2 regions of the Vreelandella profundi genome follow, and region 2 is predicted to be linked to the other one. Evidence: predicted binding sites of a transcription regulator. Region 2 holds the regulator's gene; the other holds the start of a gene.

Region 1 (5,149 bases), 1.6 Mb from region 2:
TGGCACGGCCAAAGGCGCCAAACATGGGCCGGTAGTGAACCGGCTGCGGCGTGGGAATTGAAGCATTGGGATCGCCCATGGGCGCGCCCACAATCATGCCGCCTTTTAAAATCAGTGCCGGTTTAACACCGAAGAAAGCAGGCTTCCACAGCACCAGGTCAGCCAGTTTACCCACTTCTATTGATCCCACTTCATGGGCGATACCGTGCGTGATCGCTGGATTGATGGTGTATTTAGCGATATAGCGCTTAGCGCGAAAGTTATCGGCGCCCAGTGCTTCGTCTTCTGGCAGTAAGCCCCGCTGTACTCTCATTTTATGCGCAGTTTGCCAGGTGCGGCAGACCACCTCGCCTACGCGCCCCATGGCTTGGGAGTCTGAGGCGATCATCGAGATCACGCCAAGATCATGCAGAATGTCTTCAGCGGCAATGGTTTCGCGGCGGATGCGTGAGTCTGCAAAGGCCACGTCTTCAGGAATATTAGGGTCAAGGTGATGACACACCATCAGCATATCCAGATGCTCGTCGATGGTGTTGATCGTGTAGGGCCGTGTCGGGTTGGTGGATGACGGCAGCACGTACTCTTTCGAACAGGCGGTTAGGATATCCGGCGCGTGGCCGCCGCCCGCCCCTTCAGTGTGATAGGTGTGAATACCGCGCTCTTTAAAGGCTGCCAGGGTGTCTTCGACAAAGCCCGACTCGTTGAGCGTGTCGGTATGAATAGCAATCTGCACATCATACTTTTCCGCCACGGTTAAGCAGTTATCAATGGAGGCCGGCGTGGTGCCCCAATCTTCGTGGAGCTTTAGGCCCATGGCACCCGCTTCTAGCTGGGCCTCAAGCGCCTCAGGCAGGCTGGCGTTACCTTTACCCAACAGGCCGATATTCATTGGCAAATCATCAACGGCTTGCAGCATTTTACCAATATGCCAGGCGCCGGGCGTGCAGGTCGTGGCGTTGGTACCGGTAGCCGGCCCGGTGCCGCCGCCTAGCATGGTAGTGATACCACTCATCAATGCTTCTTCGACCTGCTGGGGGCAAATAAAGTGAATATGCGAGTCGATGCCGCCCGCGGTAAGAATTTTGCCTTCGCCTGAGATAATCTCAGTGCCGGGGCCAATCACGATGTCTACATCGGGCTGTACGTCCGGATTGCCGGATTTTCCAATCGCAGCGATCCGGCCATTTTGCAGCCCTACATCGGCTTTAACGATGCCCCACCAGTCTAAAATCAGCGCGTTGGTGATCACAGTATCCATCACCATGTCATCCACACGCTGGCTTTGGCCCATGCCATCGCGAATCACTTTGCCACCGCCGAACTTCACTTCATCGCCGTAATGCGTGGCGTCTTTTTCAACTTCAATCCACAGCTCGGTGTCGCCCAGGCGCACACGGTCGCCCACCGTGGGGCCATACATGTCGGCATAGGCCCGCCGACTGATCTTATTAACCGGTTTCATTGTTTACCTCCATCGAGCGCACCCATGACTTCGCCACGGAATCCGTAAATTTCGCGCTTGCCGACAAAGGGAATCAGCGTGACTTCACGAGTCTGGCCAGGCTCAAAGCGAATCGCCGTGCCTGCTGCCACGTCTAAACGAAAGCCGCGTGTTTTGACGCGATCGAAAATGAGCGCGGGATTGGCTTCAGCAAAATGATAGTGAGAGCCTAGCTGGATGGGCCGGTCGCCGGTATTCGCAACGTCTACCGTAATGCGCTCACGTCCCACGCACAGCTCGATATCGCCCTCTTTTAACTGATACTCACCAGGAATCATCGTATCTTCTCCAAGAGGGGCGCTTAGTTGATGGGAGTGTGCACAGTGACCAGCTTAGTACCATCCGGAAACGTGGCTTCTACCTGGACTTCGTCAACCATCTCGGCAACGCCTTCCATTACGTCTTCACGGCTAAGTATTTCACGGCCATAGCTCATTAAATCCGCCACGCTGCGGCCATCCCGAGCACCTTCAATGATTTCAAAGCTGATCAGCGCCACCGCTTCGGGATAGTTGAGTTTCAAACCACGCGCTTTGCGGCGCTCGGCAAGCTGGGCGGCTGAAAACAGCATCAGCTTATCTTTGTCTCGCGGGGTTAATTCCATTGGGTGTCTCTCCACAGGTGTAGCACAAGCGTGATTATCAGGTTAGCCAAATACGCGGCGTATGCGCTTCACGTTCAATCCAGCGCGGGCGCAGCAGCTGCCAGGCCTGTTCACACAGCGCCCAGGCTTCATTGCGTGAATGGCCCAAGTAGCGCAGCAGCAGTACGCCGTAACGCACGGTGACGGCCCAGCGGGGGTTATCCGGCAGCGCTTCGCGCAGGGCATCAATAGCGGCAGGTGCATCAGCAATACCTACCGCCCAGAGAGTAGCCTGTACGGTTGCGCCGCCTTGCCCCCAGCGTCCTGCAAAGCGCGGGTGTAACGGGTCAAGTGGCTGGCGCTCTAACCACAGCGGCCGGCCATCTAACGTGAGCCGAAAGTGTTGTTCAATGCGCCCAGAAATGTAGGGCAAATCGCTTGCCGGGCGCCCCAGCGCCATCATTTCCCAACCTAAGCAGCGAGCGCTGCCGTGCAGGGCGATATGCGTGCGCTGCTCACCTTTCGAGCCATCAAAGGCGATGGTTTCTTGAGGCAGCCATTCCAGAATCGCGTCGTCTTCCACGTTTAGCTGAGTGTGCTGGGTCCAGGCAACGCCTTGGCTGTCGGCTTTGTACAGTTTGTTGGCCGCGGGCGTGGTGAGCAGCGCATGGGCACCGCTTTTTACCTGGGCCGAAATGGTTAACGCATCGCCACTCACTAATCCGCCGGGCGGATGCAGCACATAAACATGGCAAGGGCCGTCGTAGGCACCGCTCTTGCCTTCCATGTAGCGCCCCTCTGGATAGAAAGGCCGCTGCACTCGCAGCGGCCCCTGATGGCGCGCCTGTACCATTCGCGTGGCGCCACCGCGCTGAGCAAACGTTAATGCCAGCGAGGCCGCCCAGCGGCGGCTTGCATCAAAGCGATGCCCGGAGTCAGCGTGCAGCGTCGGTGTTGTGGTGTCGCACAAAATCATGAGGCGCGGCTGCTCTCTTTTTAATAGGCGTTTCAATAACAAGTGCAATTAATGCGCCAAAATAGTGAAAGACAGCTTAAAGCAACGCTTACATAGGCTTAGGTATCAAAATGCATCTTTGACCAGCCCCGCCTGCACCAGTAGCGATCAAAAAAATAATTTAATGCACCAAAAAGATGCTCTTAGCGTTATTCACAACTCTCGATTAACGCAACATCCGCCTTAACAAAGAGTGCTGTTCGCCTTAGCCAGTTAATGGCATAACATTAGTTAATATAGCCAAATAGCTACGCTCTCTAACGCACTGACATAGGAGCCTGCCCATGCTTGAACTGCGCCCCAACTGTGAATGCTGCGATAAAGATTTACCGCCTGAAGCAGACGCGCTGATCTGCACGTTTGAATGTACGTTTTGCCCAACGTGTGCCAATGACGTGTTGGATGGGCTCTGCCCAAACTGTGGGGGCAACTTTGCACAACGCCCACTTCGACCCAGCCACTTACTGGTGAAGTACCCGGCGTCAAGCGAGCGTATCGTTAAAGCTCACGGCGGTAACAGGGCCTAGCGGTTTACCGCTATGTGTCAAAAGACCACAGGCTGGCTACTTTTCATTTGGAAGCTTTCCGATAACATCTACTTCTCGCTCCAGCAGCAACTGCTCTGCTGCCCACCAAGGTAGATGGCTTCGTGCAATTACAACGTTCTGCAGACAGGCTCTGGTATCGCACAGCGCTTTTTATAGCGTTTGTGGCGATGAGTCTGCTGCTGGTGGGGCCGCTCATTTCGCAGTATCAGGCCAACGGGGAGCATCACGCTGATCACAAAGCTAGTCACCACACTGGCGACCATCATCAACACGCGGCCCCGCAAGCAAGTAATAACCATCAGCATCATACGAGTCACGTTGAAACGCTAGAACCTATTTTCACCTGGTTCCACCAATGTGGCTATTGCGCGGTCTGGCAGCAGTTTCCGACAACGCATACTTTTCTTCCCGCGATCAGCCTGCAGGCGTTTATCAAGCATAACACTCTGCTGACGCAACCGAAGCAGGCGATGCAGTCCTGCGACAACTACCCCCACGCGCTAACGCGCGCCCCACCCTTTTTCCGCTTTGTATAACGCCACATCATCAGCCCTTTCAGCCTGAAGCTCGCTTCTGGCTGGCGGCTGTGTATACCAAGAAAAAGGGATCATCATGTCGCATCCAGTTATTGGGCATGGCGTCGTTACGCCTGCCCGCTTGAAAAACCGTTTTCAACGACACGCACTGACATTAAGCATCGCCGCGGCATCAGGCTTCGCTGTCCAAGGCGTATGGGCGCAGTCGCCTTCCGCTCACCACGAGCATCAGCATTCGCTGAATACGATGGTGGTGACCGCCGTACCGCTAAGCTCACCGCTCACGGTGGAAACCGACCCGCGCATACCGCGACAACCGGCCCCTGCCAGCGACGGCGCCGACTATCTGCAGACCATCCCCGGGTTCTCTGCCATTCGTAACGGCGGCACCAACGGTGACCCGGTTTTCCGTGGCATGTTTGGCTCTCGGTTGCGCATTCTTACCAATGGCAACCAGATGCTCGGCGCCTGCCCAGCGCGCATGGACGCGCCTACGTCCTATATCTCACCTGAAAATTACGACAGCCTCACCGTCACCAAAGGTCCGCAGTCCGTTCTGTGGGGCCCTGGCGCTTCAGCGGCAACGGTGCGCTTTGACCGCGGCCCGGAGGAGTTCGATGAAGCTGGCGTACGTATAGATGGCAGCGTCATGTTGGGTACCTATGGGCGCTTTGATCGCCGCATTGATGCCGCTATGGGTAATCAAGACGGCTACCTGCGCCTTACCGGCAACCAATCCGAAGCCAATGACTATCAGGATGGCGACGGCAACGCCGTGCCCTCGTTATGGGATAAGTGGAACGGTGACGTAGCGCTTGGTTGGACACCCGACGATGATACCTGGCTTGAAGTCACCGCAGGCCGAGGAGACGGTGAAGCGCGCTATGCCGGGCGGGGTATGGATGGCAGTAAATTCCTGCGCGAAACCGTGGGCATTCGTTTCCAGCGCGAGAATTTAGGCGAGCA
Region 2 (5,149 bases):
TCCAGCGGTGAAGGGGTGCGTGTTTATGCCAACAGCCATGGCTTTTTAGGCACTCAAAAAGGCAGCAGCCATTCACTCTCGTGCATGCTGATTGCCCAAGATGCCGGCGGCATGCAGCGTGACTACGACTATACCTCTGCGCGCGACCCCAAAGCGCTGCGTGACCCCGCTGACGTAGGGCGTGAAGCAGCCGCACGCACGCTGCGTAGGCTGGGTGCTCAGCGTCCGCCCACTGGGACCTTTCCGGTGTTATTTGATCCGTCGTTATCCGGTGGTTTGATCGGGCATCTGTTGGGCGGTATCGCCGGTGGTGCGCTCTATCGCCAGTCGTCTTTTTTATGTGATCGGCTTGGTACTGCGCTCTTTCCCGACTGGTTTAGTCTTGAAGAGCGGCCCATGGAAGTGGGCGCTACCGCGAGCTCACCGTTTGATGGCGAAGGGGTGCAAACGCGCAATAATCGCTTTATCGATCAGGGGCGTATCGAAAGCTATATGCTGTCTTCCTACAGCGCTAGGCGGATGGGTATGCAGACCACGGGTAATGCCGGTGGGGCGCGCAACGTACGCCTGACTGCGCCGCTGAAGCCTCGCGAAGCGTTGCTGCAGGAGATGGGGAAAGGCATTTGGGTGACGGAGCTGATGGGCCAGGGCGTTAATGGCGTTACCGGCGATTACTCCCGTGGCGCGGCCGGCTTTTGGATCGAGAACGGTAAGGTTCAATATCCGATCGAAGAGTTCACGATTGCTGGTAACCTGGAGCGGATGTTCGCAGGCCTAGTGGGCATTGGTGATGACACCGATACCCGTGGCAGCGTGCACACGGGTAGCTGGCTGATTGATGCCATGACAGTGGCCGGTAATTAATCAGTGTAAATGGCTACTGATCTTCCTCAAAGCGAGCTTCGAACAGCGCTTGAATTGCATCAAGCGCCTGTTCTGCATCGTCGCCCTCGGCATGGATAGTTAGCTCAGTGCCGCACGGGGCGGCGAGCATTAATAGCGACATAATATTAGCGGCATCGGCAATCTGTTGCTGCTTATAGACACGTATATTAGCCGTGAACTGTTGGCCGCATTTAACGAGCTTCGTCGCCGCGCGGGCATGTAGTCCGCGTTGATTGGTGAGTGTGAGTGTTCTTTCTGGCACCCTGGTTCCTTTTCGCCGAGTGGTGTCATTAATCAATAGACGTGCTTAAGACGTTGGTGGTTGATCGCTGATCGAGGGGAGGCTGGCCAACGGCGTCGAGGGCTGTTCGCTCAGCGTATACTGCAGGCCTAGCTCGCGGTGACGCAGTTGAACTTCGCCTACACGAGCCGCTAAGCCTTTTGCAAGCTGCTCCACCATATAGACAGAGCGATGTTGACCACCGGTGCAGCCAATAGCAACGGTCATATAGCTGCGTTGGCTATCCTGATAAGCCGGTAGCCAGCGTTCAAGCCATGCCTGGATATCGTCACGCATGGCGTCCACAACGGGATAGCCTTTTAAGAAGGCAACGATGTTGGCGTCACGACCTGTCGATTGCCGCAGCGTTGGATCCCAGTAAGGATTGGGAAGGCAACGCACGTCGAAGACGAGATCAGCATCCAACGGCACCCCACGCTTGTAACCGAACGATTCAAACGTCAACGTCAGCTGGTCTCGCCGTTGATGAGCCACCTGATCAGTGATGCGGCGGCGTAGATCGTGTACTGACAGTCGCGATGTGTCGATCAATAGATCGGCCAAATCACGTATGTCGTGCAGCGTCTCTTCTTCTTTATTGATGGCCTCTTCAAGGGTCATTTCGCTATTGCGCGTCAACGGATGTCGGCGGCGTGTGGCAGAGTAACGCTCTAGAAGAATACGGGCATCAGTCGTTAAGTAGATGACTTGAAAATCAATGGTGCGCTGGCGCAACTCTTTTAATAGCGAGGGCAGACGTTCAAGAGCCCCCGGTAAGTTGCGTGCATCGATGCTGACGGCCAAATGGGCACGGTCACCCTGGTCGCGTAATTCGTCGACCAGTGATCCCAGCAGCATGACGGGAAGGTTATCAATCGCGTAGTAGCCTAGGTCTTCCAACGCTTGTAAGGCGATAGATTTGCCAGACCCAGAACGACCGCTGATGATGACCAGTTGCATAGAGTTTCTCTTCGCGTTAATCCAACGGCTTAAATGGGGGCTTGGTGATCAGTGATCGCCGTTTAATCCGCTGAATGCTCACGAATTTTAGCGGTAATGAGATCAAGTAGTTCGCGCTGACTGCCTGCTTTGCGTAGCTGCTGGCGAGTATCCGCATCATTCATGACGGTGGCTACTTGGCCTAACAAAGAGAGGTGTGTGTCGTCCGCTTGTTCCGGTACCAGAAGTACAAACACTAGATCAACGGGGTCGCCGTCAATAGCATCAAAATCAATCGCTTCTGAGAGCTTTAAAAAACCAGCAATAGGCGTAGAACAGTGAGGGCTGCGGGCATGGGGAATAGCCACGCCGTTGCCAATTCCTGTACTACCTAGGCGCTCTCGGCCGATTAATCGGCTGAACACTTCTTGGCTATCGAGGCTGGGCGTATTTTGGGCGATAAAGGTGCTGAAAAATTCCAGCACCCTTTTTTTGCTGCCCCCAGGTACGTCGAAGAGAACGCGTTCTGGGGGGAGTATGGTTTCCAACGTCATTGAATTAACGCACACCAGCGCCTTGGGCGCGGGCTTGTGCTTTTTCCTTATGTTTAACGAGTTGACGATCAATTTTGTCCGCCAGCGCATCGATAGCGGCGTACATATCACTGTCTAGGGCTTCTGCATGTAAATCAGCACCTGCTGCATGCAGTGTGCAGGCTGCCTGCTGGCGTTCTTTCTCCACCGATAGGGTGACCTGCACCGTGGTTATATTGTCGTAATGACGCTCAACACGCTCAAGCTTTTCATTAACATAGTCACGCAAGGCGTCAGTCAGTTCTACGTGATGACCAGTGATATTTACTTGCATTGACGTACTCCTTATCTATCGGGCTGTACTTAGGAACGGTACTTAGGGACTGTACTTAGTACTTAGATATGTAGCCCTTTTGATTGTAACCCTTTTTGCTCCGTTGCAAAGCCCTTGTCGAGAGTTTCGCTGAAACCTGGCAGCTCCTAGCGTAAACGGCGCCGCTCACTGGAAGAGGGAATGCCCATGGCTTCACGGTATTTGGCTACCGTGCGGCGCGCAACCTGAATGCCGCCTTCTTCTAATAACGTCACTAAGCGGCTATCCGAAAGCGGCTTGCCGGGGGCTTCTTCGTGAATCAGTTTCTTCAGGCGGGCGCGTATCGCGGTGCTGGAGTGGCTGTCGCCATCCTGGCCGCTCACCTGGCTAGAGAAAAAGTATTTCAGTTCAAACACGCCGCGCGGCGTATGAATATATTTCTGCGTTGTCACCCGTGAAATCGTTGATTCATGCATCTCAACGGCTGAGGCTATATCGGCCAAAATCAGCGGTTTCATGGATTCTTCGCCGTGTTCGAGAAAGCCGATTTGACGGGTAATGATTTCACGGCCCACTCGCAGCAGCGTGTCGTTACGACTCGAAAGGCTCTTAATTAACCAGCGCGCTTCCTGCAGGTGTTCTTTCAAAAACTGATTATCCTGACTTTTATCCGCACGCTTTATCAAACTGGCGTAGTCAGGTTGAATTCTCAGCCGAGGCAGGGCGTCCTGATTGAGTTCTAAATGCCAGCCCTCATTATCATGACGCACTACTAAATCGGGCGTGATATAGCTGTCGTTGGTCACGCCGTAAGCGCTGCCTGGGCGTGGATCTAGGCTGCGAATTAGCTGGATAACATTGGCTAGCTGCTCGTCATCGAGCCCTAAGCGGCGCTTGAGTAAGCGCATGTCATCTTTGCTGAGCGCTTCAAGAAACTGGCGCACTAGCCTGCGGGCAGGCACCAGCAGCGGCGTATCATCTGGCAGGGCAGCGAGCTGCAGCATCAAGCATTCACGCAGGTCGCGGGCAAAAATACCGGTGGGCTCGAACTGCTGCAGCTTGAGTAATGTTGTTTCCACTTCGCGCTGGCTAAGGCCATCAATACCCTGGGCGCGTAGCCCTTCACGAATATCATTAAGCGGCTGGGTCAAGTAGCCGTTGGCGTCTAGGGCGTCGATGAGACTCTCGGAAACCAGCTGCTCACGCGCGCTAAAATCGGTCATGGCGAGTTGCCACAATAGGTGGCCGTGAAGGCTCTGTTCGGCAGCCTGGCGCTCAAAATCAGGGCCCTCACTGCTGCTGCCCGTGCCGCCAAGGTCTTGATAGGTGTCCGACCAGTCGCTATCAACGGAAAGCTCGGTGGGGATGCTCTCTGACCACTCCTCCTCTTTAGGCTCGCTCACGGCCTCTTCACCGAACTCATCTTCCTGTTCCAGCATAGGGTTGGCATCTAGGGCCTGCTGAATTTCCTGGCGAAGGTCCAGAGTCGATAGCTGCAGCAGGGCGATGGCCTGCTGCAGCTGAGGTGTCATGGTCAGCTGTGTCCCAATGCGCAGTTGAAGAGAAGCTTTCATGACCATTTGAGAACCACTCGTTAATCGGAATGCTTTACCCTAGTGCGAGTGGGGGCTGGGTGCAAGTGCAATAAGCATGCCATTGGTAGTTAAAGCGTTATAAAGCGGGATTTATGGGCAAAAATAAGCCTACAGACGAAAATCTGCGCCCAGATAAACATCCCTGACTTGCTGGTTAGTGAGGATCGACGCCGGGGGGCCGCTGGCGATGATATGGCCATCGCCGACAATGTAAGCGATATCACAAATGTCCAGCGTTTCACGGACGTTATGATCGGTAATCAGAACGCCAATATGGCGCTGTTTTAGCGCGCGAATGATGGTTTTAATCTCGCCCACTGAAATGGGGTCAACCCCGGCAAAGGGCTCATCTAGCAAGATGAAGGCGGGTTCAGTTGCTAGCGAGCGGGCAATTTCTACACGGCGGCGCTCCCCGCCTGAGAGGCTCATGCCTAGATTGTCGCGAATATGGGTGATGTGGAAGTCTTCAAGCAAGGCTTCCAGGCGCTCTTCGCGGCCTGGGCGGTCGAGTTCTTTGCGCGTTTCTAATATCGCCATAATATTATCGGCAACCGATAATTTGCGAAAAATAGACGCTTCCTGGGGCAGGTAGCCAATGCCTGCC

Evidence for each region. The regulator sigma-54, encoded in region 2, starts transcription at its own class of promoters, with help from an activator protein. The targets are predictions, from matches to a motif close to TGGCACNNNNNTTGCTNT.
Region 1: a site for sigma-54 is predicted at 3,102-3,119, ahead of KUO20_RS15380 (urease accessory protein UreD). Genes of this name have one in related genera too.

Annotation. Positions count from the first base shown of each region.
Region 1 is NZ_CP077941.1:3,359,317-3,364,465, forward strand. Features, by position in the region: gene ureC (urease subunit alpha) at 1-1,462, opposite strand, end outside; gene KUO20_RS15370 (urease subunit beta) at 1,459-1,779, opposite strand; gene KUO20_RS15375 (urease subunit gamma) at 1,803-2,105, opposite strand; gene KUO20_RS15380 (urease accessory protein UreD) at 2,143-3,060, opposite strand; gene KUO20_RS15385 (DUF1272 domain-containing protein) at 3,384-3,626, shown strand; gene KUO20_RS15390 (DUF2946 domain-containing protein) at 3,749-4,183, shown strand; gene KUO20_RS15395 (TonB-dependent receptor domain-containing protein) at 4,260-5,149, shown strand, end outside.
Region 2 is NZ_CP077941.1:1,336,072-1,341,220, forward strand. Features, by position in the region: gene pmbA (metalloprotease PmbA) at 1-864, shown strand, start outside; gene KUO20_RS06125 (HPr family phosphocarrier protein) at 878-1,147, opposite strand; gene rapZ (RNase adapter RapZ) at 1,193-2,125, opposite strand; gene KUO20_RS06135 (PTS sugar transporter subunit IIA) at 2,188-2,658, opposite strand; gene hpf (ribosome hibernation-promoting factor, HPF/YfiA family) at 2,663-2,971, opposite strand; gene KUO20_RS06145 (RNA polymerase factor sigma-54) at 3,118-4,530, opposite strand; gene lptB (LPS export ABC transporter ATP-binding protein) at 4,654-5,149, opposite strand, start outside.